2 regions of the Streptomyces sp. CA-249302 genome follow, and region 2 is predicted to be linked to the other one. Evidence: riboswitches for the same ligand, from Rfam matches in the RefSeq annotation. Region 2 holds a riboswitch; the other holds the start of a gene.
What was found. A riboswitch is a leader RNA that binds a small molecule or an ion and turns the genes downstream of it on or off. The one in region 2 is predicted to bind cobalamin.

Region 1: it holds a riboswitch for cobalamin, as region 2 does, so the genes downstream of both, ACQEWB_RS02495 (CbtB domain-containing protein) here and ACQEWB_RS11250 (cobalamin biosynthesis protein) in region 2, are expected to answer to the same signal.

Annotation. Positions count from the first base shown of each region.
Region 1 is NZ_JBNJMG010000001.1:561,801-567,639, forward strand. Features, by position in the region: gene ACQEWB_RS02475 (tetratricopeptide repeat protein) at 1-897, opposite strand, end outside; gene ACQEWB_RS02480 (oxygenase MpaB family protein) at 879-1,823, opposite strand; gene ACQEWB_RS02485 (acyl-CoA dehydrogenase family protein) at 1,833-3,011, opposite strand; gene ACQEWB_RS02490 (CbtA family protein) at 3,168-3,923, opposite strand; gene ACQEWB_RS02495 (CbtB domain-containing protein) at 3,948-4,169, opposite strand; cobalamin riboswitch at 4,205-4,334, opposite strand; gene ACQEWB_RS02500 (histidine phosphatase family protein) at 4,454-5,026, shown strand; gene ACQEWB_RS02505 (ferredoxin) at 5,030-5,401, opposite strand; partial or broken gene ACQEWB_RS02510 (DUF6479 family protein) at 5,475-5,753, shown strand.
Region 2 is NZ_JBNJMG010000001.1:2,492,188-2,498,026, reverse strand. Features, by position in the region: gene cobN (cobaltochelatase subunit CobN) at 1-510, opposite strand, end outside; gene ACQEWB_RS11255 (cobyric acid synthase) at 507-2,015, opposite strand; gene ACQEWB_RS11250 (cobalamin biosynthesis protein) at 2,012-2,953, opposite strand; cobalamin riboswitch at 3,055-3,194, opposite strand; gene ACQEWB_RS11245 (hypothetical protein) at 3,315-3,536, opposite strand; gene ACQEWB_RS11240 (anion permease) at 3,568-4,824, opposite strand; gene ACQEWB_RS11235 (lysozyme) at 4,923-5,672, opposite strand.

The sequences.
Region 1 (5,839 bases), 1.9 Mb from region 2:
ACGCAGGTTCGGCTGCGGGGTCACGACGGTCGGCACGTACATGGGCGTCGTACGGCCCATGCTGATCCTGCGGCCCAACTCCCGGGCGTCGTGCGGGCGTTGCTCCGGCAGCTTGGCCAGCAGGTCCAGGATGACCTTCTCGAGGTACTCGGGGATCTCCGCCCGCCTGCTGCGCGGCGGCTGGGGCGGGGTGTCGCGGTGACCGACGAGGATCGCCCAGGCGTCCTCCAGGTCGAAGGGCGGGGCGCCGGTGGCGATCTCGTACAGCACGCACCCCAGCGAGTACAGGTCGCTGCGCTGGTCGACCTCGGAGCCGCCGATCTGCTCCGGGGACATGTAGTGCGGGGTGCCCATGGCGATGCCGGTGCCGGTGAGCCGGGAGGTGAAGCCGATGTCCGCGCCGAGCCGGGCGATGCCGAAGTCGCAGATCTTCACCGTGCCGTCGGTGAGCCGCATGATGTTGGCGGGCTTGAGGTCGCGGTGCACGATGCCCTGCTGGTGGGTGTAGGCGAGGGCGGCGGAGACCTGGTCGGCGATCTCGACGACCTCGCCGACGGCGAGCGGGTGGTGCTTGTTGTCCTCCAGGAGTTGGCTGAGGTTGCGGCCGTCCAGGAGTTCCATGACGAGGTAGAGGATGCCGTCGGACTCGCCGAAGTCGTGGACGACGGTCACCCCGCGGTGTTGCAGGGCGGCGGCCACGCGGGCCTCGCGGCGGAAGCGTTCGCGCAGGACTCGGGTGAAGGCCTGGTCGTGGTGCGGGCCGAGGGGTTTGAGGCACTTCACGGCGACGTGCCGGCCCAGCGACTCGTCCCGGGCCCGCCACACCTCGCCCATACCGCCCCGCCCGATCAGATCGAGCAGCCGGTACCGGCCCTGGATCAGCCTGCTGTCCCCCATCTCCCGCGATCGCCCCCGTAACTGTCCGACCCGCCCACCCCTGGCTCGTCCAGTATGGCGAGCTGTCGTCCGAGTTTGTACGGTGCCGGGCGCGAGCCGGGGCCGAGCCGTGACATGGCGCGGATGATGTGTTTGGGCGGGAGTTGCCAACGCACACGTGCGGGAACGCAGCGCAGCACGTTGCCCGTGGCACGCAGTTGCAGGGTGACGGTGTCGGGTTTCGGGGCCGGTCTGCCGTACAGCTCGTGGGCGTACGGCGGCAGGGCGGCGTACGCCAGCTGCGCCACGCGCCGCCACAGCACCTCGCGCGCCGGGACGAGGAGGGGGTGCGTCGGCGGGCGGAGCAGGAAGTCGTCCACTTCACGTGCCTCGGGCCCGGCGGCCAGTTCGGGCCGCACCTTCTCGAAGTAGGCGGCCATCTCCTCCTGGTTCGCGGGTACGGCGTCGGGGTCGAGGCCCACCAGGCGGGCGCTGACGCGGTGTTCACCTATGTAACGGTCGGCCTGCGCGTCCGTGAGCCTCAAACCCGAGCGCCGCCCGACCTGGAGATAGGAGTCGATCTCGGCGCAGTGCACCCACAGCAGCAGCTCGGGCTCGTCGACGCCGTACCGCTCCCCCGTGTCCGGGTCGGTCGCCCCGAGCATGCTGTGGATCTTCCGCACCCGGGCCCCCGCGCGCTCGGCGGCCTCGGTCGTCCCGTACGTCGTGGTGCCGACGAAGTCGGCGGTCCGCATCAGCCGGCCCCAGGCGTCCTTGCGGCCCCTCTTTTGACGATTAAACGCAGTGGAGTTCTGCATGACTCCGCGCACCGCGCGGGGATGCAGCGCCTGGAGGTAGAGCGCGCGGACGCCGGCGACCCACATCATGGGGTCGGCGTGCATCTGCCATGTGACCGACTTCGGTGTGAACAGCCCCGGATCACCCATACCGGCAGGCTAACGCCGTACCCGCGGCATCCCCAGACCGATCCACGAGATGATCTCCCGCTGGATCTCGTTGTTGCCGCCGCCGAAGGTGAAGATGACCGCCGAGCGGTAGCCGCGCTCCAGCTCGCCGTGCAGGACCGTGCCCGCCGAGCCCTCCTTCAGCTCGCCCGCCGCGCCGACGATCTCCATCAGCCAGGCGTAGGCGTCCCGGCGGGCTTCGGAGCCGTAGACCTTGACCGCGGAGGCGTCCTGGGGGGTGAGGGTGCCGTTCTGGACGGCGTGCACCATGCGCCAGTTCATGAGCTTCATCGCGTCGAGCCTGGTGTGGGTCTGGGCGAGGCGGCGGCGCACCCACGGGAGGTCGACGACCCGGCGGCCGTCGGCGAGCTTGGTCTCCATCGCCCAGCGCTGTACGTCCTGGAGGGCGCGGATCGCCATGGTGCCGTGGGCGGCGAGGGTGACGCGTTCATGGTTGAGCTGGTTTGTGATCAACCGCCAGCCCTGGTTCTCGGCGCCGACCCGGCGGGCGACGGGGACGCGGACGTTCTCGTAGTAGCTGGCCGTGGTGTCGTGCGAGGCGAGAGTGCGGATGACGGTGCAGGAGTAGCCGGGGTCGGTGGTGGGGACGAGGAGCATGGTGATGCCCTTGTGCGGCGGGGCTTCCGGGTCGGTGCGGGTCGCGAGCCACACCCAGTCCGCGGTGTCGCCGTTCGTCGTCCAGATCTTCTGGCCGTTGACGACGTATTCGTCGCCGTCGCGCACGGCCCGTGTCTTCAGGGACGCCAGATCCGTGCCGGCGTCGGGCTCGCTGTAGCCGATCGCGAAGTCGATCCGGCCGGCGAGGATCTTGGGCAGGAAGTACGCCTTCTGCTCGTCGGTGCCGAACTGCATGATCGTGGGCCCGACGGTGTTGAGCGCCATCAAGGGCAGCGGGACACCCGCCTGGGCGGCCTCGTCGAAGAAGATGAACTGCTCCATCGCGGTCAGGCCGCGCCCGCCGTACTCCTTCGGCCAGCCCACGCCGAGCCAGCCGTCGGTGCCGAGGCGGCGGATGGTCTCGCGGTAGAAGCGCTTCTGGGCGGCCGGGTCGCCGTGCCGGGCGTAGGCGTTGTCGGGCACCAACCCGGCGAAGTACGAGCGCAGTTCGGTGCGCAGCCGCTGCTGCTCGGGCGTGTATTCGAGGTGCACGGCGCCTCCAGGCTTCGCAGGCCGGTCCTGACGGCGCACACGGTAGAACGTGTTCCAGAAATTGGGAATGGCGTCGCGGACGGAAACGGGAGTAGGCGCAAAACGGCCAGGGCCCCCGGATCTCGACGGTTCCGGGGGCCCTGGCCGGTGAAGTGCTCAGTGGGCGACGGGTGTTGCCTGTGCCGCAGCGGTGGCGCGCGCCGGCTCGGGAGCCAGCACGCGCTCCGCCAGCAGTCCGAAGACCAGCCCGAAGGTGGTCCACAGGGTCGCCTGGACGGCCAGGGCCGCCAGCCGGAACTGCCAGAGCAGGGTGGCCGGGAAGGTCTTCGGAACCTCGTTGAAGGAGGGCAGGAACGCGTACGCGAGCCCGACCACGAGGAGGAAGAACGCCCCGGCCGCAAGGGTCGCGTTCCAGTTGCCCAGGCGCGGCGCGAGGCGCTTGCCGAGGATCACGGTGGCGACCGCGAGCAGGACGCTGAGCAGGACCATCAGGAAGTACAGCGAGGTCCGTTTGCCGATGGTGTCGGGGTCGCCGACGGACGGCGGGTTGGCCGGGTACTTCAGGAACGGCACGACGTACACGGCGATCAGGCCGGCGGCCGCCAGGAGCAGCGCGCTCGCGCGCGGCCCGAAGCGGCCGATGCGGCCCAGCGCGAAGCAGTACGCGAGGGCGGCGATGCCGCCGAACGCGATGCCGTAGACGAGGACACCGGTGGACAGGCCCGCGGTGGACTGCATCGTGCGGCTGACGGTTTCGACGCCGTGTTCGTGCGAGTGCGCCTCCTCGAAGGCGATGGCCGCGTCGACGCGCGGTTCACCGAGGAAGTAGGCGACGACGAGGGCGAGCAGGCCCGCGGCGAGTCCCGCGAGCATGCCACGCACCAGGAGGTTGCGGACGGTTGCCGAGTTCATGGGCTCGTACGTTCTCCCCGGCCGTCAGTGGCAGGGGAAGCCGAGCAGGTGGCGGGCGTCGTGCACCCACTCGTGCACGTCGGATCCGCTCATCACGGAAGTGGCGCCCTGCTCGGCGCCGACGAAGTAGAGCAGGACCAGCATCAGGATGCCGAAGAAGACCGCCCAGGGGACGATCGCGCCGATCGGCAGCTTCGCCGGTACGGCGGTGGGAGTGGTGGTCGGCTGAGCGACAGACTGCGCCATGGCAGGCCCTCCTGGGGAACTCGCGTCCCGTCTCGGTGGTGCAACAGGACGACGGGCGGGTCTGACTCGCCCGGCACGCACCCAGGGTGCGTGCCCGGCATACAGTGGCGCGACCGTGCCGGAATTCCACCGGCTTCCGCTGTGCCGTCGTCAATATCCACGAGAAGGTACCGCGAAGCGGGGGTGCGGCCAAGAGCGCATGAAACCGGCGTGAGCGCCCTTGGGGAGCCGTTTTCGCCGGTGGATCAAGGGACTTGAAGGGATGTCGAGCGCGGGATGGACGTATGACGAGCCGAGTGATCTTGATCTCACCCGCGATCACGGCGGCCCTCAGGGAGGCCCGCTTCGACGACGGCTGCCCCCTGGACGCCGCCGGGTTGCGGCAGGCCCGGGCGGCCGCCGGCACGCTCCCGGCGGCCGTACACACCGTGTCCTCCCCCACCGTGCGCTGCCGTGAGACGGCCGACGCGCTCGGCCTCGACGCCGTGGACGCACCGGAGTTGGCGGGGCTGGACGCGGGGCGCTGGCGCGGGGAGACGCTGGCGGAGGTGAGCGGGCGGGAGCCGGAGGCGCTGGCCCGCTGGCTGTCGGATCCCGGCTCCGCCCCGCACGGCGGGGAGCCGGTGGCGGCCCTGTGCGACCGGGTCGAGGGCTGGCTGGGGTCGGCCGTTCCGGGGCGGACCCTCGCCGTGGTCGAACCCGAGGTCGCACGGGCCGCGGTGGTGCGGGCGCTCGGGGCACCGGAGTCGGCCTTCTGGCGCACCGACGTCCCGCCGCTGACCGCCGTCGAACTCAGCGGCAGGTCGGGACGCTGGAACGTGCGGCTCGGCCGACCCCTCGGTGGCGAAGCCCCCTGAGCGTCAGTTCAGGGTGGCGAGGAAGTCCGTGCAGGCCTGGGCGCATTCCCGGCAGGCCTTCGCGCCGTCCTCGGCACCCGGCTGCGCGTCGAAGACATGCGCGCTCTCCAGGCACACGGTGCGGCACCACTCCACCTGCATGTGCAGGCCGGCCTCGTCCAGCCGGTTCTGCTCCGACAGCACTCGGCAGGTCGCGTCGCACACCTCCGCGGCCATGATGCCCTTGCGTCGTGCGAGTTCCTGGTGCTGTGTCCCGTCCGGATCCAGGAGGCTCGCGCGCAACGCACACGCGCGTGCGCAGTCGGTACACGCCTGGGCGCAAGCGAAGCGGTCCTCCAGGAACCGGAAGAGCTCCTGCTGGGTCGTCGTAGTCACAAGGGGCGGGTAGCCGGGGCCGACCGCGTCAAACACCGGGAACGACGGTCTGTCGCGGGAACGGCGTCCTGTCATTGATGGCAGGTGCACATGGAGGCCCACGCGTACGGGCCGCGGCGCACTCGGGAGCGGCCTGGTCGTGGCGGGGGTGGTGGTCGTCGCCCTCTTGCTCGGCGCGTTCTGGCTCGGCGCCCGGGTGCGCCGCCAGGAGCTGACCCCGCCCGGCCCGAAGGAGCGGCCGAGGCTGCCGGACGGCGGACCGGTGCGCGAGGTACGGGAGGGACGCGAGCCCGACGAGGTGCCCCGCGGCGATGACCGACTGACACCGCACGAGCTTCCGGGCCACGCCAACTCGCCCCCCCGGAGCGCCCGGGCGCCTGGAGCAACTGCGCACGGGCGCCGAGCCGACGTCGGGCGCCCCGGCACGGCGCCCTGGAC
Region 2 (5,839 bases):
AGCGGTGTTGCCGCTGAGCTCATGGGCCCGGTAGAAGAGCACGCCCACGGTCGGGCGGCCGTCGACCCTTTCGTACGAGCCGTGGACGCCGTACTCCGGCATCTTCCGCGGCTCGACGAACCCCTCACCCGTCAGCAGCACGGTGTCGGAGAGGAACCGCGCGAGCTCGGTGAGGTTCTCGGGCCCGCCCTCGACGAGGTACCGCAGCGCCTCCGCGACGACACCGGCCGGCACCGACGACTCGGCCATCAACTCCGCGTCGGGGACGGCCTCTCCACCGAGCAGCACCGTGGGGATCCCGGACGCCTTCAGCGCGGCCAGCCCGTCCTCCCAGGCCCGCTTGCCGCCGAGCAGCCGTACGACGGCGAGGTCGGCGCCGTCGAGGAGACCGGGCAGCTCCTCGGTCACGTCCACCCGGGTCGGGTTGCCGATCCGGTAGTCGGCACCGGCTGCGGCCCTGGCCGCCAGCAGGTCCGTGTCGGCGGTCGACAACAACAGCACTGTGCTCATGCGGGCGCTCCCGGTGGAATGAAAGGCAGTCCTTGCGGCGCGCCCGACTCGATGAGCCGCCACAGCGCGTCCGTGTCCGCGTGTTCTTCGATCAGGTCGCCGAGCCGCTCGAGCTGCTCCTCGCGCAGCGCGGCGAACGAGGTGTCGGGGGCCGGCACGAAACGACGGCCCGCGGCGGCCGCCACCTCCCGCAGGAACGCCCGCCGGAACCCGTCCGACTCCAGCGAACCGTGCCAGTGGGTACCCCAGGTCTGCCCGACCCGGCAGCCGTCCAAAAAGGCGCCCCCGCCCGTGACTTCGGCGACCCCGTGATGGATCTCGTACCCCTCGACCCGCTCGCCGAGGGCCTCGCCCACCGGCCGGGTGAGCGTCTTCTCGCGCGCGAACCGCACGCGCACGGGCAGCACCCCGAGCCCGTCCACGGCCCCCTTGCGGCTCTCGACCTCGTCCTCGATGTGCTCCCCGAGGATCTGGAAGCCACCGCAGACGCCGAGGATCGGCCGCTGCTCGGCGGCCCTGCGGACCAGGGCCTCGGCAAGCCCCCGCTCCCGCAGCCACTCCAGGGCCTTGACCGTCCCCCGGGTCCCCGGAATGACGACGAGGTCGGCGTCGGAGAGCTCCTCCGGCCGGTCCACGAACCGCACCACGACACCCGGTTCGGCGGCGAGCGCGTCCACGTCGGTGAAGTTGGACATCAGCGGGATGGCACAGACGGCGACCCGCAGTACGTCCTCGCCGAGGGGCGGAGCCGTGTTCGACTCCCGGACCGTCCCCCGCAGGGACACCCGCAGCCCGTCCTCCTCGTCGATCCCCAGCCCGTGCCGGAACGGAAGCACCCCGTACGTCCGCCGCCCGGTGAGCCCGTGCAGCATGTCGAGCCCCGGCTCCAGCAGCGAGACATCCCCTCGGAACTTGTTGACGAGGAACCCCGCGACGAGCCGCTGGTCCTCGTCCGACAGCAGCGCGACGGTCCCGAAGAAGGAGGCGAAGACGCCCCCGCGGTCGATGTCGCCGACGACGAGCACGGGCAGCCCGGCGTTCCGGGCGATCCCCATGTTCACGATGTCCGTCCGCCGCAGGTTGATCTCGGCCGGACTGCCCGCCCCCTCACAGATCACCGCGTCATAAGTGCCCCGCAACTCGGCGAGGCACTCCAGCACGGTCCCGAGCAGCTGCTGCTGCCGCCCCCCGTGATACCCGCGGGCGCTCAGCTCCCCCACGGGCTTCCCCATGAGCACGACCTGACTGCTCTGCTCGCTCCCGGGCTTCAGCAGCACGGGATTCATCAGCGCGGTCGGCTCGACCCGGCAGGCCTGCGCCTGCATGGCCTGCGCCCGCCCGATCTCCGCACCCTCGCGCGTCACGAACGAATTGAGGGACATGTTCTGCGCCTTGAAGGGCGCGACCTTGACCCCCTGCCGCACCAGCCACCGGCAGATCCCGGCGGTGACCACACTCTTGCCGGCGTCGGAGGTGGTACCGGCGACGAGCAGCCCCCCGCTCATTTCGTACGTCCCTTCACCAGCAGCCGCGCGGCGACACCGACGCCGAGCGCGAGGAGACCGACGCGCCGGGACAGCCGTACCGCCCGCTCGATGTCCTGTACGGCGACGGCGCGCCCCGGCGTGTTCAGCACGGGCCGGTGCTCGACCCGCCCGCCGTACGACAGCGTCCCGCCGAGCCGCACGCCGAGCGCCCCCGCGAAGGAGGCCTCCACGGGTCCGGCGTTGGGGCTCGGATGCTTTCCGGCGTCGGTACGCCAGGCACGTACCGCTCCGCGCGGATCGCCCCCGGCGACGGTCGCGAGCGCGGCGGTGAGCCGGGCACCGGGCCACCCAACGACGTCGTCGAGCCGGGCCGAAGCCCACCCGTACCGCCGGTACTTGGCCGACTTGTGCCCGACCATGGCGTCCAGCGTGTTCACGGCCCGGAACCCGAGAAGCCCCGGCACCCCGCCGACGGCCCCCCACACCAGCGCCCCGACGACGGCATCGGAGGTGTTCTCGGCAACGGACTCGACGACGGCTCGGGCGATCCCGTCGGCGTCCAGCGCCTGCGGATCCCGCCCGCAGAGATGCGGCAGCCGGGCCCGGGCACCCTCGACGTCCCCGGCATCGAGGGACTTGCCGATCCCGCGGGCCTCCCGCGCGAGCGAGGTCCCCCCGACAACGGCCCAGGTGGCGGCGGCGGTCAGTGCGACGGAAGCGGCACGGGACGGTCGTACGACTCGCTCCGCGACGGCACCGAGCCCGACCGTCCCCCCTGCACACACGGCGATGTGCAGCGCGCCCCACCCGCGGTGGTCCCGCCACAACACCCGTTCCACGGCGCCCGCGGCCCGCCCGAAGACGGCGACCGGATGCCCGCGGCGCGGATCGCCGAGCAGGTGGTCACCGAGAAGTCCGGCGGCGGCGCCGTACGCGAAGACGCGATCGGCACGCATCGGCTCAGCCGGCCGTGGGGTGGGGCAGTGCTCGGGCGTTGACGCTCAACAGGCAGCCGCGCATGGCGATATGTCCTCACTCAGGGTGTCCACGCCCTGGTTCGACGAGACCGGCGGTGGGAGTTCCTGGCTCCCGGGGCTACCTACCCCGGTGACAGTGGCGGGACCGCGCCGGACTCGCACCGGCTTCCTCCCTTGCCGCCGTAAATGGCTCCGGCAGTCCACCACGCCCCCGAACGGCAGTCAACTTGCCGTTGACCTGCGGTGGGGGAGTGTGCTGAGGCCCACAGCGCACATGACTGCGCCCCCTGGCGTGGATGCGGTCAGGGGGCGCCGTGCGCAGGTGAGTTGTGGGGTGGCCTCAGGCCACGATCAGTGAGATCCCGTACGCCACCGCCGCCGCGCACGCCGCGAAGCAGACGTACGCGCCGGTGACCGCGAGGGGCGCCGAGCCGCCCTCGGCGGTGGCCCGCTCGCGGCGGGACAGGCCCATGATGCCGAGGGTGAACAGGGCCACGAGGCCCACGGTGACCACGAGGCTGACGCCGAAGACGGAGCCGAGCGCTTCCCAGTCGATCTTCATGGTGAGGGTTCCTTCTACCGGGGTGCGGGGCTCAGACGGCGGCCGGCGGGGTGGCCGGCTCGGTCGTGGTGGGGGCCGGGGCGGCCGGCGCGGGCGCGGGGATCGTGGCCGTCAGGCCCTCGGTCACCGTGCCCGCCGGCGGCGGCGTCACGGCGGCGATCGCCGTGGTGACCACGCCGGCCGGCTCGTCCGCGTCGTTGACGTTCGACGCGTCGACGACCTCGCGGCGGGAGAGCTTCCAGATCGCGGCGCCGGAGGCGACGAGGAAGACGGCGACGACCGCCGTGCCCCAGTCGCCGAGGTCGGTGACCGACTCGGCGAGCGCGCCCACCAGGGCGGCGGCCGGCAGCGTCAGGGCCCACGCCACGAACATCCGGGTCGCCGTGGACCAGCGGACCACCCCGCCCTTGCGGCCCAGGCCCGCGCCCATCACCGAACCGGAGACCGAGTGCGTGGTGGAGAGGGACAAGCCGAGGTGCGAGGAGGCCAGGATGACCGTCGCCGCGCTGGTCTGGGCGGCGAAGCCCTGCTGCGGCTGGAGCTCGGTCAGGCCCTTGCCCATCGTGCGGATGATGCGCCAGCCGCCGAGGTAGGTGCCGAGCGCGATGGCCAGGCCCGCGGAGAGGATGACCCAGGTGGGCGGGTCCGAGTCGGGGGCGACGGCACCGCCGGCGACCAGGGCGAGGGTGATGATGCCCATCGTCTTCTGCGCGTCGTTGGTGCCGTGGGCCAGCGAGACCAGGCCGGCCGAGGCGATCTGGCCCGCCCGGTAGCCCTTCGCGGCGGCCTTGCCGTCGGCCTTCTTGCCGAGGGTGTAGGAGAGCCGGGTCGCGAGCATCGCGGCGACGCCCGCCACCACCGGGGCCGCGATCGCCGGGATCAGGACCTTGGTGACCAGCGCGTCACCGTGCACCGCGCCCAGGCCGGCCGAGGCGATGGTGGCGCCGATCAGACCGCCCATGAGGGCGTGCGAGGAGCTGGAGGGCAGGCCCACCAGCCAGGTCAGCAGGTTCCAGAGGATCGCGCCCACCAGGGCGGCGAAGATGACCTCGGGACGTATGCCGGTCTCGTCGACGAGACCCTTGGAGATCGTGTTGGCGACCTCCACGGAGAGGAAGGCACCCACAAGGTTGAGGACGGCGGACATGGCCACCGCGACCTTGGGCTTGAGCGCACCGGTCGAGATGGTCGTGGCCATCGCGTTGGCGGTGTCGTGGAAACCGTTCGTGAAATCAAACGCGAGTGCGGTGATCACCACAATCGCGAGGATCAGCGAGAAGTTTTCCATTTACCCAGGCAATCGTTCGAGGTCATTGGTCGTACGAACGTACGTAACCTGGGTAAACGGAAGGTGAACTGAGGTGGGCTTCGCGGTGTCCAGAACGGTCAGTAGCCGCGCGCGAACCGCTTCAGTTGGGCCAGGGACCCGTTGAAGAGATTCTGGTCACCCGGCAGGCTGCCGCTGTTGTCGTACTGCCAGAAGGTCCAGAACGACCAGCCGGCCGGCAGCGACCCCGCGTCCGCCGAGTCGTGCCGCGCGATCCACAGCGCGTGGTTGGCGGCGAAGGCGCGGCTGCTGCCGGTGCACGTGTTCCACCAGTGGGCGGTCGTGTAGATCACCGGGCGGCGGCCGGTCAGCCGCTTCACCTCGTTGCTGAACGAGGCGATCCAGTCGACCATGCTCGAGTGGCTCAGGCGGTAGCACTTGTGCTTCTTGTCGTACGGGTTGTACTCGATGTCGAGCGCGGGCGGCAGCGTCCAGCCGTCCGCGGTCCAGGCGCCGCCGTGGCGCACGAAGTACGCCGCCTGCGCCTTGCCCGACGACTTGTTCGGCAGCGCGAAGTGGTACGCCCCGCGGACGATGCCGGCGTTGCGGGCGCCGTTGTACTGCTGGCCGAAGTAAGGGTTCTGGTAGTTCGTGGACTCGGTCGCCTTGATGTAGACGAACTTGGCGCCCTTGGCCTTCGCCTTCGACCAGTCGACGTTCCTCTGGTGCGAGGAGACGTCGTGTCCCTTCGGCAGGCTCGCCGCCGAGGCCGGTAACCCGGCGAGGACGCTCCCCCCGGCCGTCAGCGCCGCGACGGCGACCGCGATGACGCGGGTGCGGCGGCGGAACGGTTTGCGATCACGGGCCATATTTCCCCCCGGAATGGCGACGTGCACGACAAATCACGGGGAGATTACTGGAAGATCCACGAACGCTCGCCGATCTCCGGCCAAGCATGGGGAAGGGTGGATATGTCAGGGAACGTACCCTGTCGGAGGCGCGCCTTCCGCCCTAAAGTGCGTCCGCCCGACGGCGA